DNA from 2 places in the Mesorhizobium sp. BR1-1-3 genome. Region 1 is predicted to be linked to the other one. Evidence: predicted binding sites of a transcription regulator. Region 1 holds the regulator's gene; the other holds the start of a gene.

The links. The regulator LexA, encoded in region 1, represses DNA repair genes until DNA is damaged. The targets are predictions, from matches to a motif close to TGTTCNNNNTGTGTTCNG.
Region 2: LB559_RS17150 (helicase-related protein) is a predicted target of LexA. The motif match lies at 12,683-12,700, and genes of this name have one in related genera.

The regions. Positions count from the first base shown of each region.
Region 1 is NZ_JAIUIC010000001.1:28,786-44,535, forward strand. Features, by position in the region: gene LB559_RS00135 (AMP-binding protein) at 110-1,735, shown strand; gene kynA (tryptophan 2,3-dioxygenase) at 1,732-2,568, shown strand; gene kynU (kynureninase) at 2,646-3,893, shown strand; gene lexA (transcriptional repressor LexA) at 4,304-5,044, shown strand; gene LB559_RS00155 (ComEC/Rec2 family competence protein) at 5,038-7,500, opposite strand; gene gltX (glutamate--tRNA ligase) at 7,603-9,027, shown strand; gene gltA (citrate synthase) at 9,212-10,537, shown strand; gene lpxB (lipid-A-disaccharide synthase) at 10,600-11,778, opposite strand; gene LB559_RS00175 (LpxI family protein) at 11,771-12,688, opposite strand; gene lpxA (acyl-ACP--UDP-N-acetylglucosamine O-acyltransferase) at 12,660-13,493, opposite strand; gene fabZ (3-hydroxyacyl-ACP dehydratase FabZ) at 13,507-13,974, opposite strand; gene lpxD (UDP-3-O-(3-hydroxymyristoyl)glucosamine N-acyltransferase) at 13,967-15,025, opposite strand; gene bamA (outer membrane protein assembly factor BamA) at 15,101-15,750, opposite strand, start outside.
Region 2 is NZ_JAIUIC010000007.1:12,306-28,055, forward strand. Features, by position in the region: gene LB559_RS17090 (efflux RND transporter periplasmic adaptor subunit) at 1-405, opposite strand, end outside; gene LB559_RS17095 (hypothetical protein) at 561-1,169, opposite strand; gene LB559_RS17100 (xanthine dehydrogenase family protein molybdopterin-binding subunit) at 1,166-3,439, opposite strand; gene LB559_RS17105 ((2Fe-2S)-binding protein) at 3,442-3,903, opposite strand; gene LB559_RS17110 (TetR/AcrR family transcriptional regulator) at 4,027-4,623, shown strand; gene LB559_RS17115 (patatin-like phospholipase family protein) at 4,657-5,787, opposite strand; gene LB559_RS17120 (3-hydroxybutyrate dehydrogenase) at 5,837-6,619, opposite strand; gene LB559_RS17125 (citrate synthase/methylcitrate synthase) at 6,807-7,895, opposite strand; gene LB559_RS17130 (citrate synthase) at 7,987-9,126, shown strand; gene phaR (polyhydroxyalkanoate synthesis repressor PhaR) at 9,148-9,759, opposite strand; gene LB559_RS32900 (hypothetical protein) at 9,844-9,972, opposite strand; gene LB559_RS17140 (acetyl-CoA C-acetyltransferase) at 10,059-11,237, shown strand; gene phbB (acetoacetyl-CoA reductase) at 11,436-12,161, shown strand; gene LB559_RS17150 (helicase-related protein) at 12,888-15,750, shown strand, end outside.

The sequences.
Region 1 (15,750 bases):
CAGGCGTGATGGGCAGCACGAAGCCTCCTCAGAGCAGGACCTTAGGATCCACCACATCCAGCCAAGGCGCATTGCGCACTGGCCAGGCAGCAGACGGGAGAGCGGCGACATGCTTGGGCCTTCAGCGCATATCGACACGTTCACGCGCGATCACCTGCCGCCGCCGGAGCAATGGCCCGATATACTGCTCGACGGCTTCGACTATCCCGAACGCCTCAACGCCGGTGTCGAACTGACCGACCGGCTGGTCGAGAAGGGCCTCGGCGACCGCACAGCCCTGATCGGCAATGGCCGCCGCCGCACCTACAAGGAACTGTCCGACTGGACGAACAGGCTCGCCCACGCGCTGGTCGAGAATTATGGCGTCGAGCCCGGCAACCGGGTGCTGATCCGCTCGGCCAACAACCCCGCCATGGTCGCCTGCTGGCTGGCTGCCACCAAGGTCGGCGCCGTGGTCGTCAACACCATGCCTATGCTGCGCGCCGGCGAACTGGCCAAGATCGTCGACAAGGCGGAAATCACCGTCGCGCTCTGCGACACCAGGCTGATGGACGAGATGACCGCCTGCGCCAAGGACAGCACCTTCCTCAAACAGGTCATAGGCTTCGACGGCACCGCCAACCATGATGCCGAGCTCGATCGTGCCGCTCTCGACAAGCCGGTGACATTCACCGCCGTCAACACCGGCTGCGACGATGTCGCGCTGCTCGGCTTCACCTCGGGCACGACAGGCGTGCCGAAGGCGACGATGCATTTCCACCGCGACCTCCTGATCATCGCCGACGCCTATGCCCGCGAAATCCTGGAGGTGACGCCGGACGACATCTTCGTCGGCTCGCCGCCGCTGGCCTTCACCTTCGGCCTTGGCGGGCTCGCTATCTTTCCCCTGCGCTTCGGTGCGGCGGCGACGCTGCTGGAGCAGGCGACGCCACCCAACATGATCCACATCATCGAGACCTACAAAGCCACGATCTCCTTCACCGCACCGACTGCCTACCGCGCCATGCTGAAGGCCATGGATGAAGGTGCCGATTTGTCTTCGCTGCGGGTTGCCGTTTCAGCCGGCGAAACCTTGCCCGCTCCGGTTTTCGAAGAGTGGACGCAAAAGACCGGCAAGCCGATCCTCGACGGCATCGGCGCCACCGAAATGCTGCACATCTTCATCTCCAACCGCTTTGGCGACATGAAGCCCGCGTCGACCGGCAAGCCGGTCGGCGGCTACGAGGCGCGCATCGTCGACGACGAGATGCGCGAAGTACCGCGCGGCGCGACCGGCAGGCTGGCGGTGCGCGGCCCGACCGGCTGCCGCTACATGGCCGATATCAGGCAGAAGGACTACGTGCGCGACGGCTGGAACATCACCGGCGACACCTTCACGCAGGACGAGGACGGCTTCTTCCATTTCGCCGCGCGCTCCGACGATATGATCGTCAGCGCCGGCTACAACATTGCCGGCCCCGAGGTCGAGGCCGCACTTCTGTCACATCCCGACGTCGCCGAATGCGCGGTGATCGGCGCCGAGGACGCCGAGCGCGGCCAGATCGTCGAGGCGCATGTCGTGCTGGTGCAGGGCGTGGCGCCTGACGCATTGACCACCAAGCGCCTGCAGGACCATGTCAAGGCGACGATCGCGCCCTACAAATACCCGCGATCGGTGAAATTCATTGCTGCTTTGCCCAAGACCCAGACCGGCAAGATCCAGCGCTTCCGGCTGCGCACGGAGAAAGTCAATTGAGCGAGCCCTACGATCCGGCGTCCGAAGGCGCACAGATGTCGTTCAACGAGCGCATGTCGTACAGCGACTATCTGCACCTGGAGAAAGTGCTGGAGGCGCAGACGCCGCTGTCGTCGGCGCATGACGAGATGCTGTTCATCATCCAGCACCAGACCTCGGAACTGTGGATGAAGCTCGCTTTGCACGAGATTGGCGCCGCGATCCGCTCGATCCGCGCCGACCGGCTCGAGCCGAGCTTCAAGATGCTGTCGCGAGTCGCGCGCATCTTCGAGCAGCTGAACAATGCCTGGGATGTGCTGCGGACGATGACGCCCAGCGAATATACCGAGTTTCGCGACGCGCTCGGCCAGTCCTCGGGTTTCCAGTCCTGGCAGTATCGCGCCATCGAGTTCATGGCCGGCAACCGCAACCTGGCCATGCTCGGCCCTCACAAGCATCGGCCTGACCTCAGCGGAAAGCTGGAAGCCATTCTGGCCGAGCCATCGCTCTACGACGAAGCGCTGCTGCTTTTGGCGCGCAACGGATGCGACATCGGTGCCGATGCCAGGCGCACGGACTGGCGTGAGACGCGAACCGAGAATGAAGAGGTCCTGGTCGCCTGGCAGACTATCTACCGCGATCCGCAGCGCTACTGGATGTTCTACGAACTGGCCGAGAAGCTGGTCGACTTCGAGGATTATTTCCGCCGCTGGCGCTTCAACCACGTCACCACGGTGGAGCGCATCATCGGTCTGAAGCGCGGCACCGGCGGCACGTCGGGTGCTTCGTATCTGAAGAAAATGCTCGAGGTCGTGCTGTTTCCGGAGCTGTGGACGGTCCGCACTCGGCTCTGACATCATCGAAATGAGAACAGGCTCACCGAAGGGACGCTCTGTGGCGGAAACCCTTCGCGAACAACCGGGGACTGACCATGAGTGGAATTCCTGATCTCGCCGCAGTCGAAGCGATGGATGCCACGGATCCGCTGCGGGCCATGCGCGACCGTTTCATTCTGCCGGAGGGGGTGATCTATCTCGACGGCAATTCACTGGGGGCAGCATCTCATGCCGTTTTCGGCGAGCTGCAGCAGGCGGCGACGCAGGAATGGGCCCGAGATCTTATCCGAGCCTGGAACACGGCCGGATGGTTCGAGATGCCGATCGAACTCGGCGACCAACTCGGACGCCTGATAGGAGCCGCGGCCGGCCAGACCGTTGTCTGCGACACGACATCGACCAACATCTACAAGGTGCTGCACGCAGCGATGGAGATGCGGCCCGGCCGGTCAGCCATCGTCGCCGAAGGTGACAGTTTTCCCACCGACCTGTACATCGCCGAAGGCGTGGCCTCGACCCGGGATGGCGTCCTGCTGCGCCTCGCGGGCGTCGACGCGCCGACCATCGAAGAGCTGATCGACGAAAACGTCGCGGTGGTGCTGGTCAACCACGTCAATTACAAATCGGGTGAACTGCGCGACATGACGGCGCTGACGCGCAGGGCTCATGCGGCCGGAGCGCTGATCGTCTGGGATCTCTGCCACACCGCCGGCGCCCTGCCCGTCGAGCTCGATCAGGCAAATGCCGATTTCGCTGTCGGCTGCACGTACAAGTACCTCAACGGCGGTCCGGGCGCGCCGGCCTTCATCTATGCCGCACAGCGCCACCACGGCGATATCAGCCAGCCGCTCAGCGGCTGGTGGGGCCATGCGCGGCCCTTTGCCTTCGAACGGGGTTATGTTGCCGGCACCGGCATCCGCCGTTTTCTGTGCGGTACGCAACCGGTCCTGTCGATGCGGGCGCTCAAAGGCGCGCTTGCCATCTGGAGCGACGTCGACATGGCGGCATTGCGAAAGAAGAGCGTCGCGCAGACAGAACTGTTCATCCAGCTCGTCGAAGCCAAGTGCGGCGCCTACGGTCTCGCGCTGGAGACTACCCGCGACGCGACCAGGCGCGGCAGCCAGGTGTCGTTCCTTCACGACCATGGCTATCAAATCATGCGGGCGCTGATCGAGCGCGGGGTGATCGGTGACTTCCGCGCACCGTCGACCATCCGTTTCGGCTTCACGCCGCTCTATGTCAGCTACAAGGATGTGTGGCTGGCGGTTGAGGTTCTGGAAGACATTCTGCGCACGGGTGCATGGAAGGACCAGCGTTTCGCCGTCAAGGAAGCCGTTACCTGACGCACCGATCCCGGCGATCCGCCGTCGCTGCCCTCACTGCCTGGCAAATAACGGAGAGCTGAATTTCCAGCCAAAATGCCCAACTGACGTTGGCGTTTTGGCTCCGTTTCGTTCACGGCCAACGAACGTCCCGAAGGTTGCAATCGCCCCTTGTCGAGGTCGATCGACAGATAATGCCAAGCTTTGGTAGGGGATAAGCCACAGGTCATTAACCATAACAATTTCAATGTGAGCAGGCGCATTGCCGAAGGTGGCGCCCGTCGATCGTAACCCGCTGGCAAGCGCCAAATAATTTCAGTAGCCTTAACAAATTCATTAAACTTTAAACGGTTGCAGAACACAACTGGAACAGATAGTGTTTGTTCTGGGTTTGTTTTTCGATTCTGGTTTCAGGGAACCTGGGGGCCGCCATGCTGACACGCAAGCAACATGAACTGCTGATGTTCATCCACGAACGCCTGAAGGAGAGCGGCATTCCGCCATCCTTCGACGAGATGAAGGAGGCGCTCGACCTTGCCTCCAAATCCGGGATTCATCGGCTGATCACGGCCCTTGAGGAGCGCGGCTTTATCCGCCGGCTGCCCAATCGGGCCCGCGCGCTGGAAGTGCTGCGGCTGCCGGACTCCATCGCGCCAGGCCTCAATGCGGCAAAGAAGTTTTCGCCAAGCGTCATCCAGGGCAGTCTTGGTCAGGGTGGTGCTCTTGGCCGGCAGATCAAGCCGGCGCCTTCGCGGATGCCTTCGCCCGGCAATGACGACGATGCGGTCTCTGCCGTTTCGATCCCGGTCATGGGTCGCATCGCCGCCGGCGTGCCGATCGATGCCATCCAACATCAGACGCATTCGATTTCGGTGCCGCCGGACATGATCATGGGCGGCGCGCACTATGCGCTGGAGGTCAAGGGCGATTCGATGATCGAGGCCGGCATCTTCGACGGCGACACCGTCATCATCCGCAACGCCGACACGGCCAGCCCCGGCGAGATCATCGTGGCGCTGGTCGATGAAGAGGAAGCGACGCTGAAGCGGTTCCGCCGCAAGGGCGCCTCGATTGCCCTCGAAGCCGCCAATCCAGCCTACGAGACACGGATTTTCGGGCCCGATAGGGTCAAGGTGCAAGGCAAGCTCGTCGGCCTGATCCGTCGCTACTGAGACGGCTGTGGGTTGACCACTGGCTTCTCGGGTTTCTTGAAGGGTGCCAGCCCCCTCGCCTCGCGAGAGTATTTGCGTTGCGTGTGCCAGGGCCGATATGGGCTGTCCACCGCGAAGCTGATCGTCGCCGGCGTGGTCGCCGATTGGCGATCGAAGAAGACCGCGGCACTGCCTTTGCGAGCCAGTTGCCGCTTGGTGATGACGAGAACCAGCGGGTTATGACAGGCGTCATAGGCGGTGGCGTCGTTGACGACGATCAGCTCGGCGAAGCCGCAGGCTTTCCAGGTGTCCTTGCGGTCCTCGACATAGGCAATGATCGCACCGGACATGTGCCTGGCCACGCAAACGCCTGAGGAGCAATAGAACGGCGATCCCGGCGGTAGCTCAACGGCATCCGCGACGTCGAATTGCCCATCGCTGTTGTCGAACACTTCCGGAACGACAATGGTTTCCGATGTCAGCGCGCGTTTCCAGTTGTCGACGGTGAATCCGTTCGGCCGTTGCCGGCTAACGGCAAGCTCACCGCCACCGATCGGCAACGCCACCAGCCGGGCGTCTTCCGAGATCAGCACATCGGGCGTGCGCGTATCCGAGACGGTCAGCAAGCCTGCCAACGCGAATGGCAGAGCCGCGAGCCGCAGCCATGTCGTCGCCATCGTCGCGATGACCAGGGCAATGGCCACCAGCAGGACCGACTGCTGCGAAATCAGCCCGACCCCATCGACAGGCGAACGCTCGGAGATCCAGCCTGATATGGCGATCATCATCGTCAGGCCCTTGCCCATCAGGTAGAGAGCTGGCCAATCCAATCCGAAAGGCATCAGCAGCGCGCTGGCGACGGCCAGGAACATGACGACGGTGACGATCGGCATAACCGCGAGATTGGCGAACAGGCTGAGCGGCGACACACGCTGAAAATGCCAGATGGCAAACAGCGTCGTGGCGCTGCCGGCGATGATCGAGGTCATGGCCAGACCGATTGCCGCCAGCAGGAATTTTCGTGTCAGGAACCCGGGCAAGGATCGCTTCGGCGGCGGCGTTCTTGCTTTTCCCGCGCGGTGATCCGCCCAGCCGGCATAGGCGCCGACCAGAGCCGCGGTCGCGGCGAACGACATCTGAAAACTCGGGCCGACCACCTCATGCGGCGACACCACGATGACGGCGATCGCCGAGATCGCCAGATTGCGCATGGTGAGTGCTGCTCGATCGAACAGAACTGCAATCAGCATCACTGCCAGCATGATGAAGCTGCGTTCGGCGGCGACGACGATACCTGAGATGACGAGGTAGGCTGCGATCGAGAACAGTGCGGCGGCAGCGGCATACTTCTTGACCGGGCGACGCGCGGAAAAATCGGGAAACAAGGCGAAGGCGCCGCGCAGCAACCCCATGATGGTGCCGGCGACCAGAGCCATATGCAGTCCCGAAATGGAGATGATGTGGTAGATGCCGGTACGTCGCATCGCCTCATTGATGTCGTCGGGAATGCCGGCGCGCACGCCGACGATCAGCGCCGCGGCGATCTCGCCTTCGGCGCCGCCGACGCTCGCCCTGATATGGTCGGCGATGCCTTCACGGGCATTTTCCACGCTGGAGGAAATTCGGGCCGACAGCGGCATGTCGCCATCATCGCTGACGACAAGCTTGGGATTGCCGAGAAAGAACCCGCTGCCGCCAATGCCGGCAAAATAGCTGTCGAAGGAGAAATCATAGCTGTCCGGTCGCACCGGCCCGGTCGGCGGCAAAAGCTTGGCATATCCAGTGATGAGAGAGCCTGCGGTCACGTCAGCCGGGATCTTGCGTGCCGAAAGCCGTACCCGTTCCGGCGCATAGCGCAGTTTCGGTCTTGCGGTCGATGTTACGTCGATGGTCAGCCGGATACGGCCAGTTTCCATACGGTCGAGCGAGACGACGCGGCCGGTCACCTGCGTCGAGATTTCCGAGCCCAACATTTGTGTGCCCGCACGCCACGTCTCGACCTTGGCAGCAAGCAGCCCTAGGGCGCACAAAAGTGCCGCCATGAAACACAGATGGGTCTTTGGCCATGAGCGCGAGACCAGCGCACAGATCCCCGTCAGGATGACAACCGCGACAGGTCTCGCAAAGTCGGGTTCAGCCGTCAGCGAAAAATAGCCGATCGCTCCGATCGCAAGGCAGACCGGTACCAGCAGGAAGGCCACGCCCCGGTCGAGTTCCAGGCTCGCCGCCATGTTCACGCTGTGGCGCAGGCGTGGCAGTGATATCAGGCCGATCTGCCGGCGCACGCGCACGATCCTGCCGGTTCCGGCAACAGGAACAGAGGCGGCGATACCCGTTTGCAAGGGCAGCTTGCCGGAATCCGGCACGAGGGGCGACGGCGGCGGCAATGAGGCTGGCAGAGGCGCAAACAGGGACCGTTCGCTGACGCCAATGGCAGCGTCCTCGCCCTGATCCGAGCCCCAGCCTCGTCCAGCCATCGGGTCTGCCCCTTGCGCCCTCGACACCCTATGCTACATGAACGCGCAAAGCGCGAAAGTCCGCGCGACCGCACCCCGCTTCAGATGGTTTCCGAGAGTTCCATGTCCGACAAGGTCGTCACCCGTTTTGCCCCCTCGCCCACCGGCTATTTGCACATAGGCGGCGCGCGCACGGCGCTGTTCAACTGGCTGTATGCAAAGCATACCGGCGGCACGATGCTGCTGCGCATCGAGGACACCGATCGCGAACGCTCCAATGAAGCCGCGACGGCTGCCATCCTCGACGGGCTTTCCTGGCTTGGCCTGAGCTGGGACGGCGAGCCGGTGTCGCAGTTCGAGCGTGCGCCCCGCCACCGCGAGGTGGCCGAGGAGCTCGTGCGCATGGGCAAGGCCTATTATTGCTACGCCACGCCAGCCGAACTGGAGGCCATGCGCGAGGCCGCCAGAGCCAAGGGGCTGCCACCCCGCTACGATGGCCGCTGGCGCGACCGCGACCCCTCAGAGGCACCCGCAGGCGCCAAGGGCGCCATCCGCATCAAGGCGCCGACCGAAGGCGAGACCGTCGTCCATGACCGGGTCCAGGGCGACGTGCGCTTTCCCAACAAGGATCTCGATGACTTCATCATCCTGCGTTCCGACGGCAATCCCACTTACATGCATGCCGTCGTCGTCGACGATCATGACATGGCCGTCACCCACATCATTCGCGGCGATGATCATCTGACCAATGCCGCCCGCCAGACCGTCATCTACAACGCCATGGGCTGGGACGTGCCGTCCATGTCGCATATCCCGCTGATCCACGGCGCCGATGGCGCCAAGCTATCGAAGCGGCACGGCGCGCTTGGCGTCGAGGCCTATCGCGCCATGGGCTACCTGCCGGAGGCGCTGCTCAACTACCTGGCGCGTCTCGGCTGGAGCCATGGCGACGACGAGATCATGTCGATCAAGGACATGATCTCCTGGTTCGACATAGGCGATGTCAACAAGGGCGCGGCGCGCTTCGACTTCGCCAAGCTGGAGGCAATCAACGGCGCGCATATGCGCCGCATGAGCGATGCCGAACTGTTCGACATCTTCATCGCCACCCTGCCCTACCTCGAAGGTGGCCCGGCGATCGCCGCACGCCTGAACGACAGCACCAAGGCGCAGTTGCTGGCAGCGCTTCCGGGCCTGAAGGAGCGCGCCAAGACGCTGGTGGAGCTCGTCGACGGCGCGGCTTTCCTGTTTGCCACCCGACCGCTGCCGATCGACGACAAGGCGGCCCTTCTGCTCACCGATGACGCCCGCAAGATCCTGCGCAGTGCTCACGAAGCTTTGAACGGGCTTGCGGATGACTGGACAGCCGCCTCGGCGGAGGCGGCGATCCGCGAGGTGGCGGCGGCCGGCAGCCACAAGCTCGGCGCAGTGGCCCAGCCTTTGCGCGCCGCTTTGACCGGCAAAAGCACCTCGCCGGGCGTGTTCGATGTGCTCGCCGTGCTCGGCCGCGAGGAAAGCCTGGCGCGCATCTCAGATCAAATCGATTAGGAGCAAACTGGCCCAAGAAGATTGGCATTGAAAGGCGGGTTTCGCAGTGCAACATTAGGCCTTGGCCCAATCTGGCACGCACCTCCTGAAATGCGGTGGCGAATACGCGCATTGCGGTGATTTTCGACGTGTCGCTCTGCGAAATTTGCCTTTGCCGGCATGAGGAAACAAGAAGGAGTTTGCAATGACCGAAGCTGCGAAAAAACTGGATTTGGGCAAGACCCAAGAGGCCACCGCAACGCTTGAATTCGCCGGCAAGACCCATGAATTCAAGGTGCGAAGCGGTTCGGTCGGGCCTGATGTGATCGACATCGCCTCGCTCTACTCAACCACCGGCGCTTTCACCTACGATCCCGGCTTCACCTCGACGGCAAGCTGCGAGTCCGAAATCACCTTCATCGACGGCGACGCCGGCATCCTGTTGCACCGCGGCTATCCGATCGACCAGTTGGCCGAACATGGCGACTTCCTCGAGGTCTGCTATCTCCTGCTCTACGGTGAATTGCCGACCAAGGCGCAGAAGGACGATTTCGATTACCGCGTGACGCGCCACACCATGGTGCATGAGCAGATGTCGCGCTTTTTCACCGGCTTCCGCCGCGACGCGCATCCGATGGCGGTGATGTGCGGCGTGGTCGGCGCGCTGTCGGCCTTCTATCACGACTCCACCGACATTTCCGACCCCTACCAGCGCATGGTTGCCTCCATGCGGCTGATCGCCAAGATGCCGACGATCGCGGCGATGGCCTACAAATACCACATCGGCCAGCCCTTCATTTACCCGAAGAACGAGCTGAACTTTGCCGCCAACTTCCTGCATATGTGCTTTGCCGTGCCTTGCGAGGAATACAAGATCAATCCGGTGCTGGCGCGCGCCATGGAACGCATCTTCATCCTGCACGCCGACCACGAGCAAAATGCCTCGACCTCGACCGTTCGCCTCGCCGGCTCGTCGGGCGCCAACCCGTTTGCGTGCATCGCCGCCGGCATAGCCTGCCTGTGGGGACCCGCGCATGGCGGCGCCAATGAAGCGGCGCTCAACATGCTTGGCGAGATCGGCCATGTCGATCACATCCCCGAATTCATCGCCCGCGCCAAGGACAAGGACGACCCGTTCCGCTTGATGGGCTTCGGCCACCGCGTCTACAAGAACTACGATCCGCGCGCCAAGATCATGCAGAAGACGGCACATGAGGTTCTGGGCGAGCTCGGCATCAAGGACGATCCGCTGCTCGACATCGCCATGGAGCTGGAAAAGATCGCGCTGACCGATTCCTATTTCATCGAGAAGAAGCTCTACCCGAATGTCGACTTCTATTCCGGCATCACGCTGAAGGCGCTGGGCTTCCCCACCACCATGTTCACCGTGCTGTTCGCGGTCGCTCGCACCGTCGGCTGGATCGCCCAGTGGAAAGAGATGATCGAGGATCCGCGCCAGAAGATCGGCCGCCCGCGCCAGCTCTATACCGGTGCACCGGAGCGGGATTACGTGCCGATCGCCAAGCGGTGAATTAGGAAATAGTGAGTAGTGAGTAGTGAGTAGTGAGTAGTGAAGTCGACCATTTCTACTGACTACTGACTACTCACTCTCTTGACGTACCGCATCACCACCTGCGCGGCGATCTCGCCGGACGGTCTACCGGTAGCCATGCGCCGCCTGATCTCTGCAAATCCATCCTTCTGCCAGGCACGCATGCCGCTGTCGGCGAACAGTGCTTCCAATTGCCGGGCAAGGTTGTTCGGCTTGATATAGCCGTCGTAGAATTCGGGAATAAGCGCTCGATCCGATATCAGATTGGGCAGCAGCGCCGACCAGACGGAAACGAGGTACGGCGCCAAGATGCGCGCGACCGGGTCGAGCCTGTAGCAGGAAATCATCGGCACGCCGGCCAGCGCCAGTTCCAGCGATACCGTCCCGGACGCGATCAGCGCCGCATCGGCCCTGCCGAAAGCCTGCCATTTGCGCTGGGGATCGACGATGATCTCAGGCTTTTCATCCCAGCGGTTGACGGAAGATTTGACGAGGTCGGCGACATGCGGGACGGTCGGCAGCAGCAGCCGCAAGCGGTGGCCGCGCGCGCGCAGGATCGACACCGTCTCGCCGAACGGGTCGAGCAGCCGCCGTACCTCGCTACGCCGCGAACCGGGCAGGACGAGCAGGGTTTTGACCCGATCAGGAGAAAGGTCGCGCGGCAGCTCCTGCGCCTTGGCTGCAGCGAGCAAGCCCGCATCGTGGGTCAGGCGATGCCCGACATAGGTGCCCGGTGGCCCGCCGAGCCGCTCGAGCTCCTTGACCTCGAAAGGCAGGATGCAGAGGATGTGGTCGACATAGGGCTTCATCGCCACTGCCCTGCCCGGCCGCCACGCCCACACGCTCGGGCAGACATAGTGGATGATCGGTATCGACGGGTTGGCCGCACGCACCTTTTTGGCGACGCGCAACGAAAAGTCCGGACTGTCAATGGTGACGAGGCAATCCGGCTTTTCGTCGGCAACGGTCTTGGCCAGTTGGCTGATCCGCCGCATCAGGCGCGGCAAGTCGCGCAGGACGGCACTGAATCCCATAAGGGCGATCTCGCCGGCATCGAATGGCGAGACCAGTCCCAGCGTCTGCAGATGACGGCCTCCGAGGCCGACGAGTTGCACCTCGCGTCCCGCAGCCTGCCTGAGCGAGCGCACTATATCGGCGCCAAGCAGGTCGCCGGACTCCTCGCCGGCAACAATCGCGATCTTCAATGCCCTGTCAGCCATTGTGCCGCTCCGTCGTGGCAGGCAGGCCAATGACGAACAGGCCGAGTGCGTTGGCGCGCGCGATGGTTTCAGGACCTTCGAGAACCAGCGAACGTCCCGCCTCGACGGCAATCCCGGCAAGCTCGGCTGCATGCGCTGCTTCGACCGTCTGCAGGCCGATGGACGGAAGATCCGCTCGCAGTTCCTGACCAGGCTTGGCGCACTTGACCAGGACGCCGCGAGTCTTGCCCGCAATACGGCCGTGGCCGCGTAAGAGCTTTGCCCGCTCAAGCAGTCCGGCTGTTCCTTCGATGCCTTCCAGCGCAATGGTCCGGCCACCGATGGCGATCGCGGCCTGGCCGATGTCCAGCGCCCCGATGGCTTTTGCCGCGGCAAGGCCTGCCTCGATGTCACGCCAGTCCGACTTTTGTGGCGCGGCGTTGGTCAGGACGCCTTCGGCGGCGACAAGGCTCGGCACGACTTCATGGGCGCCGACAACTTTTATTCCACGAGCTTCGAGGCCCCTCGCCAAGACCTTCAGCAGGCCATCGTCGCCACGCGCGAGCGCCATGACGACCAGCGGAATTACCGCGAGCAGGCTGAGACTGGGGCGCAGCGCAAGCAATCGCGGTCGGCGCTTGATCTCGCCTGCAAGCACCAGATGGGTGATCCGGTGCCGCCGTAGCAATGGGACCAGCGAGCCTATACCTTCCAGAGCGAGGCTTTCATGATCGTATCGGGAGAGCTCCGCGATGCGGTCGACCTCGCCTTCCATCAGGATGACGAAGGGCGGATAGCCTTGTTCAGCCGAACCGGCCGCGACTTCGACCGGCAGACTGCCGCCGCCGGCAATGATGCCGACCCTGGAGCCCGGCGGAAGATCAAGACGCGCTGCCGCTGTCTCAGTCTTCGTCATCGACATCGTCGCCATCGCCGCCCTTGAGCGACGGCACAGCATAGTGCCGCTTGCCGCGACTGGTGATGAAATCGATGATCTTCATGGCGGTCGGCGACGACGCGAACTCCGCCTTGGCGAACTCGATGTTCTCGCCAACGGTGCGGGAACGATCGAAGATCATCCTGTAAGCCTTGCGCAGCACAAGGATTTCGGACCTTGGCAGGCCGGAGCGCTTGAGGCCGATGATGTTGAGGCCGCGTAGGCTGGCGCGGTTGCCGACCGCTATGGCAAAGGGGATGATATCGCCGACGATCGCGGAGCAGCCGCCGAGAAAGGCGTTGTCGCCGATGCGGACAAACTGATGCACTGCGGTCAGTCCGCCGATATAGACATTGTTGCCGACCTCGCAGTGGCCGCCCAGCGTTGCGCCATTGGCGAACGTCGCATTGTTGCCGACGACGCAATCATGGGCGATATGGGCGTAGGCAAGGAAATTGCCGTTGTCGCCGACCGTCGTCTCGCCGCGGCTGGAATCGGTGCCGAGATGCATGGTCACGCCTTCGCGGATCGTGCAGTTCCTGCCGATGACCAAGGTGGTGCGACCGCCCTTGTGCTTGGTGTTCTGCGGCGGTGCGCCCAATGTCGCCATCGGGTAGACCTTGGTCGAGGCGCCGATCGACGTCGCGCCCATCACCGAGACATGACTGACCAGTTCGACGTCGTCGCCGATCACCACATCGGCGCCGACATGGCAGAAAGGCCCGATGCGCACACCTAGGCCGATTTTGGCGCCTTCCTCGACAATGGAGGAAGCATGGATGGATGTCTTGATTTTCATAAGCACTCGATCGTCAGTCGCTGGTGACCATCATGGCTGAAATCTCGGCCTCGGCCGCCTTGGCGCCGTCGACCATGGCTTCACAAGCGAATTTGAGCAGGTTGCCGCGTTTCTTGATTTTCTTGACATAGATCTTCAACTGGTCGCCGGGAACCACCGGTTTGCGGAATTTGGCGTTGTCGATGGTCAGGAAATAGACCAGCGACGGCTTTTCGGTACCCAGGCTGCGGATACAGATGGCGCCGGCCGTCTGCGCCATCGCCTCGACGATGAGCACACCCGGCATGACCGGCTGCTCAGGGAAATGGCCCTGAAAATGCGGCTCGTTTATGGTCACGTTCTTGATGCCAACAGCGGATTCGTCGCCATCGATGTCGACGATACGATCGATCATCAGGAACGGATAGCGGTGCGGCAGGAGCTTCATCAGCCCCATGATGTCGACCGCCTCCAGCGTCGTCGACGCGATCATGTCAGCCATTGCCTCCCTCGCCCTGTTTGCGGGTCCTGGCGAGCTTGCGCAGCATGGCTATCTCCCGCATGGCTTCCGCCATCGGCTGTGCCGGATAGCCGCCCCAGATCTCGCCTGCAGGGACATTGCTCATAAATCCACTTCTGGCGGCAAGCTTGGCCCCTGTCCCTATGGTCAGGTGATCCGCAAGCCCCACGCCGCCGCCCATGGTGACATTGTCACCCACGACCACAGAACCCGAAATACCCGAAAGCCCGGCTATTATGCAATTGCGGCCGATGCGGACGTTATGGGCGATCTGCACGAGATTGTCGATCTTGGTGCCTTGGCCGATGATCGTATCGGACATGGCGCCGCGATCGACGGTGGTGTTGGAGCCGATCTCGACGTCGTCCTGGATAACGACACGGCCGATCTGCGGCACGCGTTCGGGACCCTTGGCCCCGCCGACGAAGCCAAAACCATCCTGGCCTATCCTGGCGCCGCCATGAATGATGACGCGATTGCCGATCAAGGCATACTGGATGCTGGCGCCCGGACCGACATAGCCGTCGCGGCCGATCTGGCAGGATTGTCCGATGACCGCATTTGGGGCGATGACAGTACCGCTGCCGATCGAAGCGCCTGGCCCGATAACCGCGCCGGCCTCGATGACGGCACCGGCTTCGACATGCGCGGTCGCATCGACATGAGCGTGCGGCGAGACGCCGGTTTCACTGGTCATCGGCCCTGGTGTCGCCGCCCTCGGAAACAGCAGACGCCCGATCAGCGCAAAGGCCTGTTGCGGGCGCGGATGAATGAGAACGGCAACGCTTGCCGGCGCCTTGCCGGCAAATTCCGCCGGGCACAGGACCGCGGCAGCCCGCAGCGACGGCATCAGCGCGGAATTACGCTTGCCGTCGACAAAGACGAGCGCATTCTCGCCGCCCTCGCTGGCCGGCGCGAGTGCTTCGATCGAAATATTGGAGTGGCCGGAATCGACAAGCACCGAGCCGGTCAGATTCGCGACTTCGCCCGCCGTATACCGGCGTGATGGCGCGAAGAACACCGGATCGGTCATTCCAGAAGCTATATCCAGCTAGGTCGGAACATTTCTCCCGGACCCTGAAGACCCGGGAGCATCGTTGGCCGCCGATCAGAAGCGGGTCGATATGCCGAAGTTGAATTCCTGCACGTCGTCGCGCGCTTCCTTCTTGACCGGGATCGCATAGTCGATACGGATCGGACCGAACGGCGACGCCCACATCAGACCAACGCCGACAGAGGCACGCAGCTGCATGTCCGTTGACTCTTGAGCAACGCTCGTAACCTTGCTGCCATAGAGAGTCGCCGCGTCAGCAAACACAGCACCGCGAAGGCCGAAGCTTTCCGGAACGACTGGCAGCGGGAACTGGGCTTCAGCAGAGGCATTGAAGTAGGTCGTGCCGCCGAGATGGTCACCCGTGAGAGGATCCACAGGCCCGATACCGCCATAGGCGAAACCACGGATCATGCGGTCCGTGCTCTGGAACTGATCGAAGATACGCAGGCCGTCACTGCCATAACCCTCGACATGACCGGCGCCGCCCGAAACAAGGCCGACAAGATCAAGCGACTCGGACAACGTCTGATAGACGCTGCCGCGCCCCGTGACCTTCACGAACTTGGCATCACCACCGAGGCCCGCGACCTCTACCGTCGTGGTGGCGTAGATGCCCTCGTGCGGGTTCTTCATGTCATCGATGGTATTATAGACCAGTCCCAGGCTGACCGACGATTTGATCCAGGGGCTTTGTTCGATGCCAT
Region 2 (15,750 bases), on a different contig from region 1:
ATTGTCGACCATCGAGATCTTTTCTTCCGCCGCAAGCATCAGTACCAGATCCCCCGTCTTGACGTGATCGCCTTGCTTGACAGGCAGCTTGTCGATGACACCGGCGACGCGCGTCGCCAGCACCGCCCGCTTGTCGGCTTCGGTCAGCCCGGAAATGCGGATGGCGCGTGCATAGGTCTTGCGTGGCGGCGTCACCACCGCAACGGTGCGCAGCGGTGCCTTCGGCTCGGCTTCAGCCGTCTTCGGCTTGGCCGCGTCCGGCGCCTTGGCCTGTTCGGCTCCGGCTGCCTTGGCTTTGTTGGCGGCTACGCTGCCGACCGACGAAAACTCGCCTGTCGCCATCCACGCCGCGAAACCAATGAGCACAACAATGGCTGCAAGCTTGTGAAACCTGATTCTCGGCATCGTCGTTGTTTTCCACTGCGGGTTCGGCCAGCGTCCTCATAACGCGGGCGCGTCGCCGATATGGGTGCGCGCCAAGCCGTGTTCAATTTGCCGTGATCGGCGAAGCGCGCTTCTACATCAAAGTTGCACCGCAATATAGTCTGAAAGTTGCAAGATCATTGCCCCGGCGGACAAGATGCGCCCGCCGCGGCCCAGTCTTCGATCGCTTGATAGGTCGCTTCGGCAGAGCCCGGAGCCGGTTCACGATCCGGCCCCGGCGCCCAGCCCCAGGCGACCAATCTGTCGTCGCGAACATGCAGCGCGATGTCCTTCAAGCTGCGGTTGCCATTGCGCAGGGGATCCCTGATCTGGGCGCAGATTTCGGCCGAGGATTTGCCGAACCAGGCCATCTCGGCCGGCGCCAAATGCCAGTTCTCGGCCCCGGGCGGCCCGTGCAATGCCTTGGAATTGCTGGAGAAATGGCAAGTCGTGCAGCGCAGGCCCGGATTGCCGAAGCCCGACCCGTCAGCACCGCGCTGGACATTGAAGGCGTGAACGCGCGTACCGCGATAGTGCGCACCCGACCATCGCGGCCGGTCGTCCGCGACATGACAGTCGGCGCAGCGCGGATGCGAGAACACCGCATAGACCTTGTCCCATTCGGGCAGGCCTTTCGCCGCGTCGACGGTCGCCGGCGCCGGCGTCTGGCTCTCTTGCGCAATCGCAAACGGCGCTGCGAGCACGAGCATGGCAGCAGGCGTCAGCATGATGAGGAGCTTCTTCATGCGAAGGCCACCGTTTTCGACAGCGGCAGCGTGCGGATGCGCTTTCCGGTGAGCGCGAAGATGGCGTTGGCGAGTGCTGGAGCCGCCGGCGGTGTGCCGATCTCGCCGACGCCGCCCATCTTGTGGAAATTTTCCAGGATGGCGACTTCGAAGACCGGGCACTGGAAGATCCGCATGGCATCGAAATCGTGGAAGTTCGACTGTTCGACCATGCCGTCGGCGAAGGTGATTTCCTGACCCATCGCCGCCGAAAGGCCGTAGATGGCGGCGGAAATCAACTGCGCCTCGATGATGCCGGGATCGAGCGCGGTGCCGACATCGGCGGCGATCCACACCTTCTCGATGCGGATGCCGGCCGGCGTGTCCGCCACCTGAACGATCTCGCCGACCCAACTGCCGAAGGACAGCGTGAAGGCCATGCCCTTGGCCTTGCCGGCGGGCAGCGCCTCGCCCCATTTCGCCATCGCGGCGACTTTCTCGACCACCTTCACCGCCGAGGGATAGGCGGCCATCAGTCTCTTGCGCATCTCGACCGGATTGATTTTTCCGGCGACCGCGATCTCGTCCATGAAGCCCTCATGGAAGAAGCCGTTGACCGAACTGCCGACCGAACGCCAGGAGCCGACAGGGATGGAGACCGGCGCCGCGATACCCCTGACCCGATAATTCGGGATCGTGTAGGGCTGGTCATAGGCGCCATCGACAATGGTCTTGTCGGGACCGAGCGGCGATACCGAGGGGAACAGCCGGCGCAGCGTACCGGCAATCACCGATGGCGAGGCCATCTTCATGTCGACCGCGATCGGCATGCCATCGTCACCGAGCCGCGCCTGGAACTTGCCGATAGCAGCCGGCCGATAGGCGTCGTGCCGCATGTCTTCTTCACGCGTCCACGTCACCTTGATCGGGCGTCCGCCCGTCTCCTTCGCCATCAGCGCGGCACACAGCGCGTAGTCCATCTCGACGCGCCGGCCGAAACCGCCGCCCATGAAGGTGGTGTGCACATTGATCTTGTCCTGCTCGATGCCGACCGCGTTGGCGCAAAGCTGCCGCACCAGGGTCGGCGCCTGGTTGCCGCACCAGATGTCGAGCGCACCGTCCCTGAACTGTGCCGTGGCGTTCATCGGCTCCATCGTCGCATGCGCCAGATAGGGCACGGCATAGTCTGCCTCGATGATGCTTTCGCGCGGCGCGTCGGCAAAGGCGGTTTCGACATCGCCATTGTCGCGCATCACCGACCCCTTGGTGGCAAGCGCCTGCTTCAGCACATCTGAAATGGCGGCGCTGCTGAGCGGATATTCAGGATCGGACCACTGGGCGTCGATCGCCTCGGCCGCCTTGAATGCTGCCCATGTATTATTCGCGATGATACCGAAGCCATGGCCGTAATTCGTCTCGAGCGGCACGATCTTGATCACCCCAGGCATTTTCTCGGCTTTGGAGAGGTCCGCCTTGACCGGCTTCGACCAGAAGCGCGGGCTCATCTTGACCGTGCCGTAGACCATCTCCGGCAGCCGGACATCGATGCCGAAGATCGGCGCCCCGGTGAGCTTTGCCAGCATGTCGATGCGCTTCTGCGGCTTTCCCAGCAGCTTCCAGTCGGCCCGGTCCTTGAGCCTGACTTCGGCCGGCGGCGCCATCGCGGCGGCAGCCGCGGCGACCGCGCCGTAGGTCAGCGATTTGCCGGACGCCTTGTACAGGATCGAACCGTCGGCCGTTTCCAGATCGGCCGCCGCGACACCCAGTTTTTGCGCTGCCGCTGCGACCAGCATCTGCCGGGCAGCGGCACCCGCTTGCCGCATCTTGTCAAAACCGTCGCGTGTCGAAGCCGAACCGCCGGTGCCCTGCAGGGCAAGGAATTTGCCGACCACACCGAGACCGGAACGCACCGCCTGCGCGGTCAGGCTTTCATCGAAGAAGGCGAACGGACCGCCCTCCTCGAGGATCGCGGCGTTGTAATAGGCATGGGATGCCGGTCCATGCTCGACCATGACCCGGTCGAGCCCGACGTCGAGTTCCTCTGCGACCATGGCCGCAAGCGTCGTCGAGATGCCTTGCCCCATCTCGGCGCGCGGCGCGACGATGGTGATGGTGTTGTCGGCGCCGATTTTCACATAAGGGTTGAACGTCGCCTCGCCCTTGCCAAGCTCGGCCTCGAGCGGGTTCGGGAACGGCTTGCGATAATAGTAGTAGCCGACGGCAACGCCGCCAGCGACAGCGGCAGCGCCAATCAGAAACGTGCGGCGGGCGATCTTTCCGACCCTGGCCATGGTCAGAGCCCCGCCGTCTTGAGCGCCGCGGCCTTCTTGATGGCCGAGCGGATTTTGGGATAGGTGCCGCAGCGGCAGAGATTGCCGCCCATGGCGTTGTCGATGTCGGCATCGCTTGGGTCGGCGACTTCATCGAGCAGCGCCACCGCGCTCATGATCTGGCCGGCCTGGCAGTAGCCGCATTGCGCGACCTGTTCCTCCAGCCATGCCTGCTGCACCGGATGCAGTCCGCCTGCCGTGCCGATGCCTTCAATGGTGGTGACGGCGCCGCCGACCTCGCCGACGGGAAACGAACAGGAACGCACCGGCTGACCGTCGACATGCACAGTGCAGGCGCCGCAGGCGGCGATGCCGCAGCCAAACTTTGGCCCGGTCTTGCCAATGAGATCGCGCAGTGCCCACAGCAGCGGCATGTCCGGATCGGCGTCGATATCGAATGACTGACCGTCGACGGTGAGGCGCATGGGGATACCCTTTGTTGTCGTCCACTGCCAAGGGCGAAGCGGCCTCCCGGCCGTTTCGCTCCGATACAGATTGACAAATTTCGTCATTTTGTCAATTAGGATTTTGCAGGATAGAATTGCTCGATGAACCAGATCGAAGACATCGCCACCGCCGATCCCAAACGCGCCCGTATTCTGGATGGCGCGATGAAGGTGTTTTTGGCCTATGGCTTCTCGCGCACCACCATGGACGACATCGCCCGTGCCGCCGACATGTCGCGCCCGGCGCTCTATCTCCTGTTCAAGAACAAGACCGACATTTTCCGCGCCATCGCCATGATGATCCTGTCGCGCTCGGTCGAGGCGGCAAGATTTGCCCTAGCCGGCGATGGCCCTTTCAACGAGCGCATGATGCGAGCCATCGATGAGGCCTTTATCTCGATGATGAGCGCGGTCGTTGCCTCGCCGCACGGCGCCGAATTGCTGGACATGAAATCGAGCCTTGGCGATCTGGTGGGCTGCTGGCGCGGCGGGCTTGGCCAACACATCGGCGCCGCGATAGAGGGCGAGGCAGCCAGGAACGGCGTCGATCTGGCGGCCAGGGGCCTGTCGGCGCAACTGCTTGCCGACATGCTGCTCGACGGGCTGGAAGGCATGAAGGCGCGGATCAGAGATCCGGAGGGGCAGCGGCAGGCAGCCGCTGCCCTGATCAGGGTGATCGACCTGACCTTGAAAGCATGATTGCGGACCAATCGATGCACATCGATTGGTCGCTCAGGCGCGCCGGCGCTCCGCCTCCGGGTTCTTGCGCGCCGCAAGAAATTCCTTGACCCGCCGGCCGGGTGCCGGACCGCGCACCGGCTTGTAGCCGTCATCCAGTTCGCCGGAGAGATCGAGCGTCGGTCGCTTGCCGACGGCGTCGTAATTCTCTTCCAGCCAGTCGCTGGCGGCGGTGCGGCCGAGATCTCTGAGATAGGTCAGGAACGCCCATTCGGCATTGACCTTCGAGGACGCCGACAGGTCCTTGAACGCCTCGTCGGCATCGATGCGGTGCATGCGGATGTCGCGATACTCGCCATGCGGCAGACGGCCGGCGGCGATCAGCTCCTTGACGAAGGCAATCGAGCGGAATTCGCGCAGCAGCCCGGCGTTGAAGGTGATCTCGTCGATGCGGTTCTGGATCTCGTTGGCGCTTCTTGGTGTTCCCTCGCGCACCACCGGATTGATCTGCACCAGAAGCACGTCCTCGGTCGCGGCCGTCTTGAAGAACGGATAAAGCGCCGGATTGCCGCCATAGCCGCCATCCCAATAGGGCACGCCCTTGATCTCGACGGCGCGGAACAATTGCGGCAGGCAGGCCGAGGCCATCACCGTATCGAGGTCGATCTCGCCGTCGGAAAAGACGCGCAACTGTCCGGTCTCGACATTGGTCGCCGAGATGAACAGTTCCATCGACTTGCAGGCGCGGACGTTCTCGAAATCGATCTCCTGCTGCACCACGTCGCGCAGCGGATTGAGGCCGAGTGGGTTGGCGACATAGGGCGAGAACACCCGCGACATGGTGTCGAAGAAGAGATAGCCGGGCGTGTTCTCGATCGACCAGTTGCCCCAGGCGACGTCCCACGGCATGCGCTGCACCGGGCTGAACCGCCCCTTGGCCGCCACCGCGCGCCAGAAATCGTCAAGTTTTTGCCGCGCGCCTTCGACACCGCTGCGCACATATCCGTCGGCCAGCGCCACCGCGTTCATGGCGCCGGCGCTGGTGCCGGACACTGCTGATATCTCCAGCCGTCCGTCCTCCAGCAGCCGGTCGAGCACACCCCAGGAAAAGGCCCCGTGCGAGCCGCCGCCCTGAAGCGCTACGTTGATCTTCTTCGTCTCCTCCGCCTTGCCGTTCTTGGTCATGGCGTCGTCCTTGATCTGTCCCTTTGGGTGGATGAGAGAGTTTTGCGCCTCACGCGGCGGTCCAGCCGCCGTCGACCGAGAGATGCGTGCCGTTGACCTGCGCCGCCGCGTCCGAGCACAGGAACACCGCCGCTGCCGCGATCTGCTCCACCGTGACGAATTCCTTGGTCGGCTGCTTGTCCAGCATGACCTCACGGATGACGGTCTCGCGGTCCATCTGATGGGCTTTCATCTGGTCGGGGATCTGCGCCTCGACCAGCGGCGTCAGCACATAGCCGGGACAGATGGCGTTGCAGGTGATTTTTTCGCGCGCCAGTTCGAGCGCAACGGTTTTGGTCAATCCCATGATGCCGTGCTTGGCCGAGACATAGGCCGATTTGAACGGTGACGCGACCAGGCCATGCGCCGAGGCGATGTTGACGATCCGGCCGCCGCCGGCCTTTTTCATCAGCGGGATGGCGGCCGCGATGGTGTGGAACGCCGACGACAGGTTGATGGCAATGATGGCGTCCCATTTCTCGATCGGGAACTCTTCCACCGGGGCGACATGCTGGATGCCTGCATTGTTGACGAGAATATCGACCGAACCGAATGTCTCGGCCGCCTTGGCGATCAGCGCCCGGCATTCGGCCGGCTTCGACATGTCGGCCTTGATATAGGCCGTCTTCACCTTGTGCTGTCTGGCGATCGCGTCAGCGATGGCGTGGTCGGCAGCCGTGTCGGAGAAGGAGTTGACGACGACATTATGGCCTTCGGCCGCCAACGCCTGGGCGATGGCCAGGCCAATGCCCGATGTGGAGCCGGTGATGACTGCGGTTTTTCTGGCGGCCAAGGTCGAAATCCTCTGGTTGCGGCAAGAGCGATCTTATGTTGCAGTGCAGCATATATGCTCAATGCGACGCAATAACAGCGGCCAGAATTTTTCGACGAGATGAAATTTTCGTCATGAGCGGCCACACGGCCGCTCACCAGGAGGATCCTGATCGGATCGGTGTCGCTCGCCAGGCGCCGAAAGAACCTCAGGCGACCAGGTCCGGCACCGGCCCGACATAGCGCGACTGCGGTCGGATCAGCCGTCCAGTCGTCTGCTGTTCACGCGCATGCGCGATCCAGCCGGCCACGCGCCCGGCGGCAAAGACATTGCTGAAAGCTTGCGGCGGAAAGCCCGCCGCTTGCAGCACCAGCGCGGTGTAGAACTCGACATTGGTCTGCAGCGAACGCTGCGGCTTGGCGATCCTAAGCACCTCGAGCGCCGTTTGCTCGACGGTCTCCGCAAATGCCAGCCGGCGACCGGTTTCGCCCTCGCCGCCGAGTTGCCGCACCACGGCCTTCAGCACATCGGCGCGCGGATCGCGCACACGGTAGATGCGGTGGCCGAACCCCATGATGCGCCTGCCCTGCGCGATCTCGTTGCGCAGCCAGCCGGCGGCATCGCCATGCGCCTGGATCGCATCCAGCATCTCGATGACGGGGCCAGGCGCGCCACCATGCAGCGGCCCTTTGAGCGCGCCAAGCCCGGCCAGCACAGAGGATGTCAGGCCGGCCTGCGTGGAGGCGACCACGCGCGTCGCAAAGGTCGATGCGTTGAGGCCGTGGTCGCAGACGGTCACCAGATAGGTGTCGAGCGCTTTTGTGAGCGCCGGCGAGGCGGCGCGGCCGCTCAGCATCCTCAGCATGTCGGCGGCATGATCGGTGCGGCTGTCCGGCGCGATCGGCGCCTCGCCGCGCCGCAGGCGCAGCAGCGCCGGCGTCAGCACGGCGGGCGCCGCGATCAGCAGCAAGGCGTCGGTCAAGGTCTCGCCATCCGGCAACTGCGCCATGCCGGCGCGCATGGCGCTGTAGACATCGAGCGGCGCCAGCGAAGTCAGCGAGGGCAAGAGCCGTTCGAACACGTCCGCACGCGCCTGTCCCAGCGCCCGCGTCAGTTGCGCATCATCGGGAAGGTCGTTGAAGAAGCCGTCGAGCAGCAGCCTAACCACCTGGGCATAGTTCCAACGGCCGGCCAACTCCGGCAGCGAATGACCTCGGATCGTCAGACGGCCGCCAAGACCATCCACATCGGAAAGCACGGTTTCCGCCGCCACCACATCATCGAGCCCATTCGCCATAGCCTGTCTCCTTGAAGCATTTCCGGATCGGAGATAGAGATGGGCAACGTTTCCATCAATCTTGATCAATAGAATCAATATCAGGGCAGATATGTCCGAGTGGTTGTCCCGGGAAGAGGCGCTGGAGAGACTCAAGGTGCGGGCGCAGACGCTGTACGCCTATGTCAGCCGTGGGCGCATCGGCATGCGGCCCGACCGCGCCGATCCGCGCCGCAGCCAGTACCGCGCCGACGATATCGCCGCACTGGCGACCCGCCGGGCGCGCGGCCGCAGCCCGTCAGTCATCGCCGAAAGCGCCATCGCCTGGGGCGAGCCCTCGATCGTAACGGCGATTTCGACCGTCTCGCAAGGTCGGCTCATCTATCGCGGGCAGGACGCCGCAGTGCTCTCCGGGCACGCCACACTGGAAGAAGCCGCCGCCGTTCTGTGGGCTCTGCCGAAACCGGTGGCTTTCGAAGCAGCGTCGCCGGACGCACCCCATCAAGCTGGCCGAGCCTCGGCCTTTGCGCAACTTGCCGTGCTTGCCGGCCAGGGGCGCCCGTCGCTCGGGCGCAGCGCCGCCTCGCTGCATACCGATGCCGCGCACGCGGTCGGCGTGCTGGCCGCCGCGCTGGGCGCACCGGCGGGGTCAAATCCCGTCCATCAGCGGCTTGCGCAGGACTGGTCGGTGGATTCCGGCCGCGCCGATGCGATCCGCCGTGCGCTTGTCCTGCTTGCCGATCATGAACTGAATGCGTCGACCTTCGCCGCGCGCGTCGCAGCCTCGACCGGCGCGCCGCTGGCCGCTTGCCTGCTGGCAGGGCTCGCGACGCTGTCAGGCCCGCGCCATGGCGGCGCCGGCGAGGCGGTGATGCAACTGGCGGAGGATGCGGCGCGGCATGGCGCCGATGCGACGATCCGGCGCTGGCTCAGCCATGACCGGCCGCTGCCGGGGTTCGGTCATCAGCTCTATCCTGACGGCGACCCCCGCGGGGCGGCGCTGCTGTCGGTGATCGAGGTTGACGGCACACTATCGTCGCTGCGCGACGCTGCCTTTGCGGCGACCGGCGCGCTTCCCAACATCGACTTTGGGCTGGCCGCGCTGACGCGCAGCCTAGGCTTGCCGCGCGATGCACCGTTCCGCCTGTTCGCGCTCGCACGCAGCGTCGGCTGGGCCGCGCACACGGTCGAACAGATAACAAGCGGAAGTGTCATCCGGCCGCGCGGCCGCTATGAGGGCGTGCTGGTGTAAGGTCGCAAGAACGCCAGGCGCTCAGGACATCGTGTCGAGCTTGCGCTGCATGGCCGCGATCTGGTCCTTAAGTTCCTGAAGATCGTCGGGCTTGTCAGGCGTTTCCTTCCTGGCCGGCTCGGGCGACGTCGCAGCGGCTGGCGTGGAGCCCGCAGGCGGGAACGGCGTGAACAGCCGCATCGCATTCTGGAACATTTCCATGTTGCGGCGTGTCTGTTCCTCCAGCGCCTTGATCGGCGTGGTGATCTTCATCATGTCGAGCGGCGACTTGCCGAGCGCCCCCTTCATCTGCTCGCGAAAACGCTCCTGCTCCTTGGAAAAGGCAAGCATCGACTGTTCGAGGAAGCTCGGGACGATCATCTGCATCTGGTCACCGTAATAAGCGATGAGCTGGCGCAGGAACGGGATCGGCAGCATGTTCTGCCCGTCCTTGTTCTCCAGTTCGAAGATGATCTGGGTCAACACCGGATGCGTGATGTCGTCGCCGGTCTTGGCGTCCTGGACGGTGAACTCCTCGCCCTTCTTGACCATCTCGGCGAGGTCCTCGAGCGTCACATAGGTGCTGGTGCCGGTGTTGTAGAGGCGGCGATTGGCGTATTTCTTGATGATGATCGGATCGTCTTTAGCGGCCATCTACATCCTCCCGGGGACACCGGCGCGCCTCTGAGTAAGCCGCCGATAACGATTGTGCCTTTTTTGAGGATATGCGCAAAAGCCTCACAATTCCAAGCAGTTTGTGCAGTGCGGGATCACTAAATGCTGCATGGCAGGCAAAATATGCTGCGCAGCAATGGACGAATGGCCGCCATGGCAAGGCATGGCCTGCTTGCGGCGCATGGGCGCCATGCCCATTTCCGGTTTGACTTGGGGTTGGGAAAGGGCAAGAAAAGTCCCCAACGACAGAGCAACACCCTTGAAGTCTGGAGAAGAAAATGTCCGCTTCCATCGTCATTGCCAGTGCGGCGCGCACGCCGGTCGGCTCCTTCAACGGCGCTTTCGCCGCCACCCCGGCGCATGAGCTCGGCGCCGTCGTCATCACGGAATTGCTGTCGCGTGCCGGCGTCGAACCAGGCGAGGTCGACGAGGTCATCCTCGGCCAGGTGCTGACCGCCGCGCAAGGCCAGAACCCGGCCCGCCAGGCATCGATCAATGCCGGCCTGCCCAAGGAAACCACCGCCTGGGGCCTCAATCAGGTTTGCGGCTCGGGCCTGCGCGCCATCGCGCTCGGCATGCAGCAGATCGCCATCGGCGATGCCAAGGTGATCGTCGCCGGAGGCCAGGAATCGATGTCGCTTTCGACGCATGCCCAGCACCTGCGCGCCGGCGTCAAGATGGGCGACTTCAAGCTGATCGACACCATGATCAAGGACGGGCTGTGGGACGCCTTCAACGGTTACCACATGGGCAACACAGCCGAAAACGTCGCGCGTCAGTTCCAGATCACCCGCGAAGACCAGGACCAGTTCGCGCTCGCCTCGCAAAACAAGGCCGAGGCCGCGCAGAAGGCCGGCAAGTTCAAGGACGAGATCGTCGCCGTCACCATCAAGGGCAAGAAGGGCGACACCATCGTCGACCAGGACGAATACATCCGCCACGGCGCCACGATCGACGCCATGACCAAGCTGAAACCGGCTTTCGACAAGGACGGCACGGTAACCGCCGCCAACGCCTCCGGCATCAATGACGGCGCCGCCGGCGCGCTGCTGATGAGCGAAGCGGAAGCGGTGAGGCGCGGCATCACCCCGCTGGCGCGCATCGTGTCCTGGGCAACCGCCGGCGTCGATCCGCAGATCATGGGCACCGGACCCATTCCCGCCTCGCGCAAGGCCTTGGAAAAGGCCGGCTGGTCGGTCGGCGATCTCGACCTGGTCGAGGCCAACGAAGCCTTTGCGGCGCAGGCCTGCGCCGTCAACAAGGACATGGGCTGGGATCCCTCGATCGTCAACGTCAATGGCGGCGCCATCGCCATCGGCCATCCGATCGGTGCGTCCGGCGCTCGCGTCTTCAACACGCTGGTCTTCGAAATGCGCCGGCGCGGCGCCAAGAAGGGTCTCGCTACCCTGTGCATCGGCGGCGGCATGGGCGTCGCCATGTGTGTCGAAGCACTCTGAAGAAAGTCACTAAACGGGCGGCGTGCATGCATGTCGCCCAAAACTGCGCAGCGGTTTTGGGAACACCGACATGTATAAAACCAAACATCTGAAGCGCATCGCCTGAATCTACCTCAGCGCGACGCGCTTTAGCCGCCCGTTCTGTATCCAGTGCCTGCCAAGCCCGACAACAGGGCGATATCAAAAAAGGGGAAATGCATGACCAAGGTAGCAATCGTCACAGGCGGATCGCGCGGCATCGGCGCGGCGATCTCGATCGCATTGAAGACCGTCGGCTATTCGGTTGCGGCGAACTATGCCGGCAATGACGCCGCAGCGGCGAAATTCAAGGCTGAGACCGGCATTCCGGTCTACAAATGGTCGGTCGCCGACTATGATGCCTGCGCCGCCGGCATCAAGCAGGTCGAGGCCGATCTCGGCCCGGTCTCGGTGCTGGTCAACAATGCCGGCATCACCCGCGACGCCATGTTCCACAAGATCACGCGTGAGCAGTGGAAAGAGGTCATCGACACCAACCTGTCCGGCGTCTTCAACATGACGCATCCGCTGTGGAGCGGGATGCGCGACCGCAAGTTCGGCCGCATCATCACCATCTCCTCGATCAACGGCCAGAAGGGCCAGGCCGGCCAGGTCAACTATTCCGCCGCCAAGGCCGGCGATATCGGTTTCAGCAAGGCTCTCGCCCAAGAGGGGGCTCGCGCCGGCATCACTGTCAACGTCATCTGTCCCGGCTATATCGCCACCGAGATGGTCAAGGCGATCGACGAGAAGGTGCTCAACGAGCGCATCATTCCGCAGATTCCTGTCGGCCGCCTCGGTGAGCCCGAGGAAATCGCGCGCTGCGTCGTCTTCCTCGCATCCGAAGATGCCGGCTTCATCACCGGCTCGACCATCACGGCCAATGGCGGCCAGTATTTCGCCTGACGACGGCGATGTAGGCGCAGAGATCGACGGGCCGGCGCGCCGGCCCGTTTTCGTTGGCGCCATGGTCCTTCGAAGTGACAGCACGGCTGCTGACCCAATCCGGCACGCAGAGGTTAACAGCGGCCCGGCCGGCCTGTGCGAAACCTGCTTCCAAGCCTGTGGATTCTCGGTGGATAAGCTGTTCACAACACAAGATATTGGGGTGAACAAAACGGGAAAATTCCGCTATCGCTGATTCGTCGCCGATTCGTTCCGGCTTTGAGCTGAACGTTAACGACGACAGCCTGAATCCCCTGCCAATTGCTTAACGCGGATTAAGAAAGATCAACAATTTCATAACCTTGGTCGAGGCATGCCAAGCCACTGTGATCGTTTATCGACAAAGGTTAATGGCAATGCCCTCTTAGCACGAAACGGGCCAGTTCAGCGATTCAGCATGTGGTGCGTGTCGCGGCCGCGAAATCCACATATAGCCGTGAACAAAAGCTGAATCTGCAGGAGTCACTGATTCGTCGCCGATTCGTTCCAGACTCGTTCTATCCGTTAATCCGCATCTGATTGAGAGCTTGACAGAACCACCTTCTGGCTGCCGACGGAACATTCCGCTTTCGCTTCGCGCCCGAAATCCCTATGTGTCGCCTGTCATACGCGCCATTTGAGGCACGCTCCCGACAACCAGAGGCCAGAAGCCTTATCTCCAGGTCCCGGAAGCCTTATTCTAGGTTGATGAACATCCAGCCCAAACACACTGAGCCGCTGATCCTGTCGGGCCGCGACGTGACCGCCGTGCTCGGGCCGACCAACACCGGCAAGACCCATCTCGCCATCGAGCGCATGGTGGCGCATGAGAGTGGAATCATCGGCCTGCCGCTCAGGCTTCTGGCGCGCGAGGTCTACGCCCGCGTCTGCGAAAAGGTCGGCGCCCACAAGGTTGCGCTGATTACCGGCGAGGAAAAGATCCAGCCACCGGGCGCCAAATATTCGGTCTGCACCGTCGAGGCCATGCCGCGCGAGACCGACGCCGCCTTCGTCGCCATCGACGAGGTGCAGCTCGCCGGCGACCTCGAGCGCGGCCACATTTTCACCGATCGCATCCTGCACCTGCGCGGCCGCCAGGAAACGCTGCTGCTGGGCGCCGCCACCATGCAAAGTATCCTGCAGCGCCTGCTGAGGGGTGTCTCGGTGGTGACGCGGCCGAGGCTGTCGCATCTTGCCTATGCCGGCTCCAAGAAGCTGACCCGCCTGCCGCGGCGCACGGCGATCGTCGCCTTTTCCGCCGACGAGGTCTACGCCATCGCCGAGTTGATCCGCCGCCAGCAGGGCGGTGCCGCCGTCGTGCTCGGCGCGCTCTCGCCGCGCACCCGCAACGCCCAGGTGGCGCTGTTCCAGTCCGGCGATGTCGACTACCTCATCGCCACCGATGCCATCGGCATGGGTCTCAACCTCGATCTCGACCACGTCGCCTTCGCCCAGAATCGCAAGTTCGACGGCTTCCAGTATCGCAATCTGACGGCGGCCGAGCTTGGCCAGATCGCCGGCCGCGCCGGCCGGCATCTGCGCGACGGCACGTTCGGTGTCACCGGCCAGGTCGACCCGCTGGACGAGGATCTGATCAAGAAGATCGAAGGCCACGACTTCGACCCGGTGAAGGTGCTGCAATGGCGCACCGCACATTTCGACTTTGCCAGCCTCGACGCGCTGAAGCGCTCGATCGAAACCAACGCCCCGGTCGAGGGACTGACACGGGCATTGCCTGCCGTCGATGCACAGGCGCTCGAGCATCTGTCGCGCGACGAGGACATCCGCGCACTCACCACCAATGCCAAGCGCGTGGCGCTGCTGTGGGAAGCCTGCGCGCTGCCCGACTACCGCAGGATCGCGCCGGCCCAACATGCCGATCTCATTGCCTCAATCTACACGGACCTCGCACGCCACGGCCATGTCGACGAGAATTACATGGCCGAGCAGGTGCGCCGCGCCGACACAACAGAGGGCGACATTGATACGCTCTCGCATCGCATTGCCCAGATCCGCACCTGGACATTCGTGTCGAACCGGCCCGGCTGGCTGGCCGATCAGGCACACTGGCAGGAAAAGACGCGCGAAATCGAAGACAGATTGTCGGATGCGCTGCATGAGCGGTTGACGAAACGCTTCGTAGACCGCAGGACTTCCGTCCTCATGCGGCGCCTTAGAGAAAATACCATGCCTGAAGCCGAAATTAGTTCTACCGGAACCGTCCTTGTCGAAGGCCACCATGTCGGCGAGCTGCAAGGGTTCCGCTTCACCGCCGACCAGACCGCCGGCGGCGAAGACGCCAAGGCGGTGCGCACCGCTGCCCAGAAGGCGCTGGCCGCCGAGTTCGAGGCGCGCGCCGAACGCTTCGGCGCCTCGGCCAATGGCGATATCGCCCTCGGGTCGGATGGCACGCTGCGCTGGATCGGTGCGCCGATCGGCACGCTTGTATCAGGCGAAGACGCGCTGAAGCCGCGGCTGGTGCTGCTGGCCGACGAACAGCTGACCGGCCCGGCGCGCGACAAGGTCGCCGCGCGTGCCGAGCGTTTCGTCAATTTCCAGATCGAGTCGCTGCTGAAGCCGCTGGTCGACTTGAAAAACGCCGACCAGATTTCCGGCATCGGCCGTGGCATCGCCTTCCAGCTGGTCGAGAATTTCGGCCTCATCAACCGCCGCGACATCGCCGAGGAGATGAAGTCGCTCGACCAGGAAGGCCGCGCAGCCCTTCGCCGGCTTGGCGTGCGCTTCGGCGCCTACCATGTCTTCGTGCCGGCGCTGATCAAGCCGGCGCCTGCCGGGCTGGTGACGCTGCTGTGGGCGCTGAAGAACGACGGCAAGGACAAGCCAGGTTTTGGCGACGTGGTCCATGCGCTCGCCTCGGGTCGCACCTCGGTGGTCATCGACCCCGCCTTCGACAAGACCTTCTACAAGCTTGCCGGCTACCGCAATCTCGGCCGTCGCGCCGTGCGCATCGACATCCTGGAACGGCTGGCGGATCTGATCCGTCCGGCGACCAACTGGAAGCCCGGTCTCGGCCAGCGCCCGGACGGCGCCTATGACGGCCAGTCCTTCATGGTGACGCCGCCGATGATGTCGATCCTCGGCGCCACCGCGGACGATATGGAAGAGATCCTCAAAGGTCTCGGCTACCGTCCCGAGCCGAAGCCGGCCGTCGAGGTCAAGGCGCGGCTCGAAGCACAGGACAATGCCGCGCGCGAAGCAGCGATGGCGAAGCTTGCGGCGGAAGAGGCTGCACGAGCCGAGCAGACCAAGGCGGCGGACGCCGCAGCAGAGGCAGCAGTCGAAGGGTCGGAGCCGGCATCGGACGCAGTGGCCGTTTCGGAAACGGCGACCGAAATCACCTCCGACGCCGCGGCGGAACCTGCTGCGCCTGCCGTGGAAGAACAGGCGGACGCTCCGGTCGAAACCGTGCAAGACGAAGCGCCTGTTGCCGAGGCTGCTGCTGAACCGGCACCGGTTGAACCGCAGGCAGAGGCTGAAGCTGCCGAGACTGAAGCCGCAGCGGCAGAAAAAGTTGCACCGGCCGAGCTGGTGTCAAATGCCGCGCCGGCAA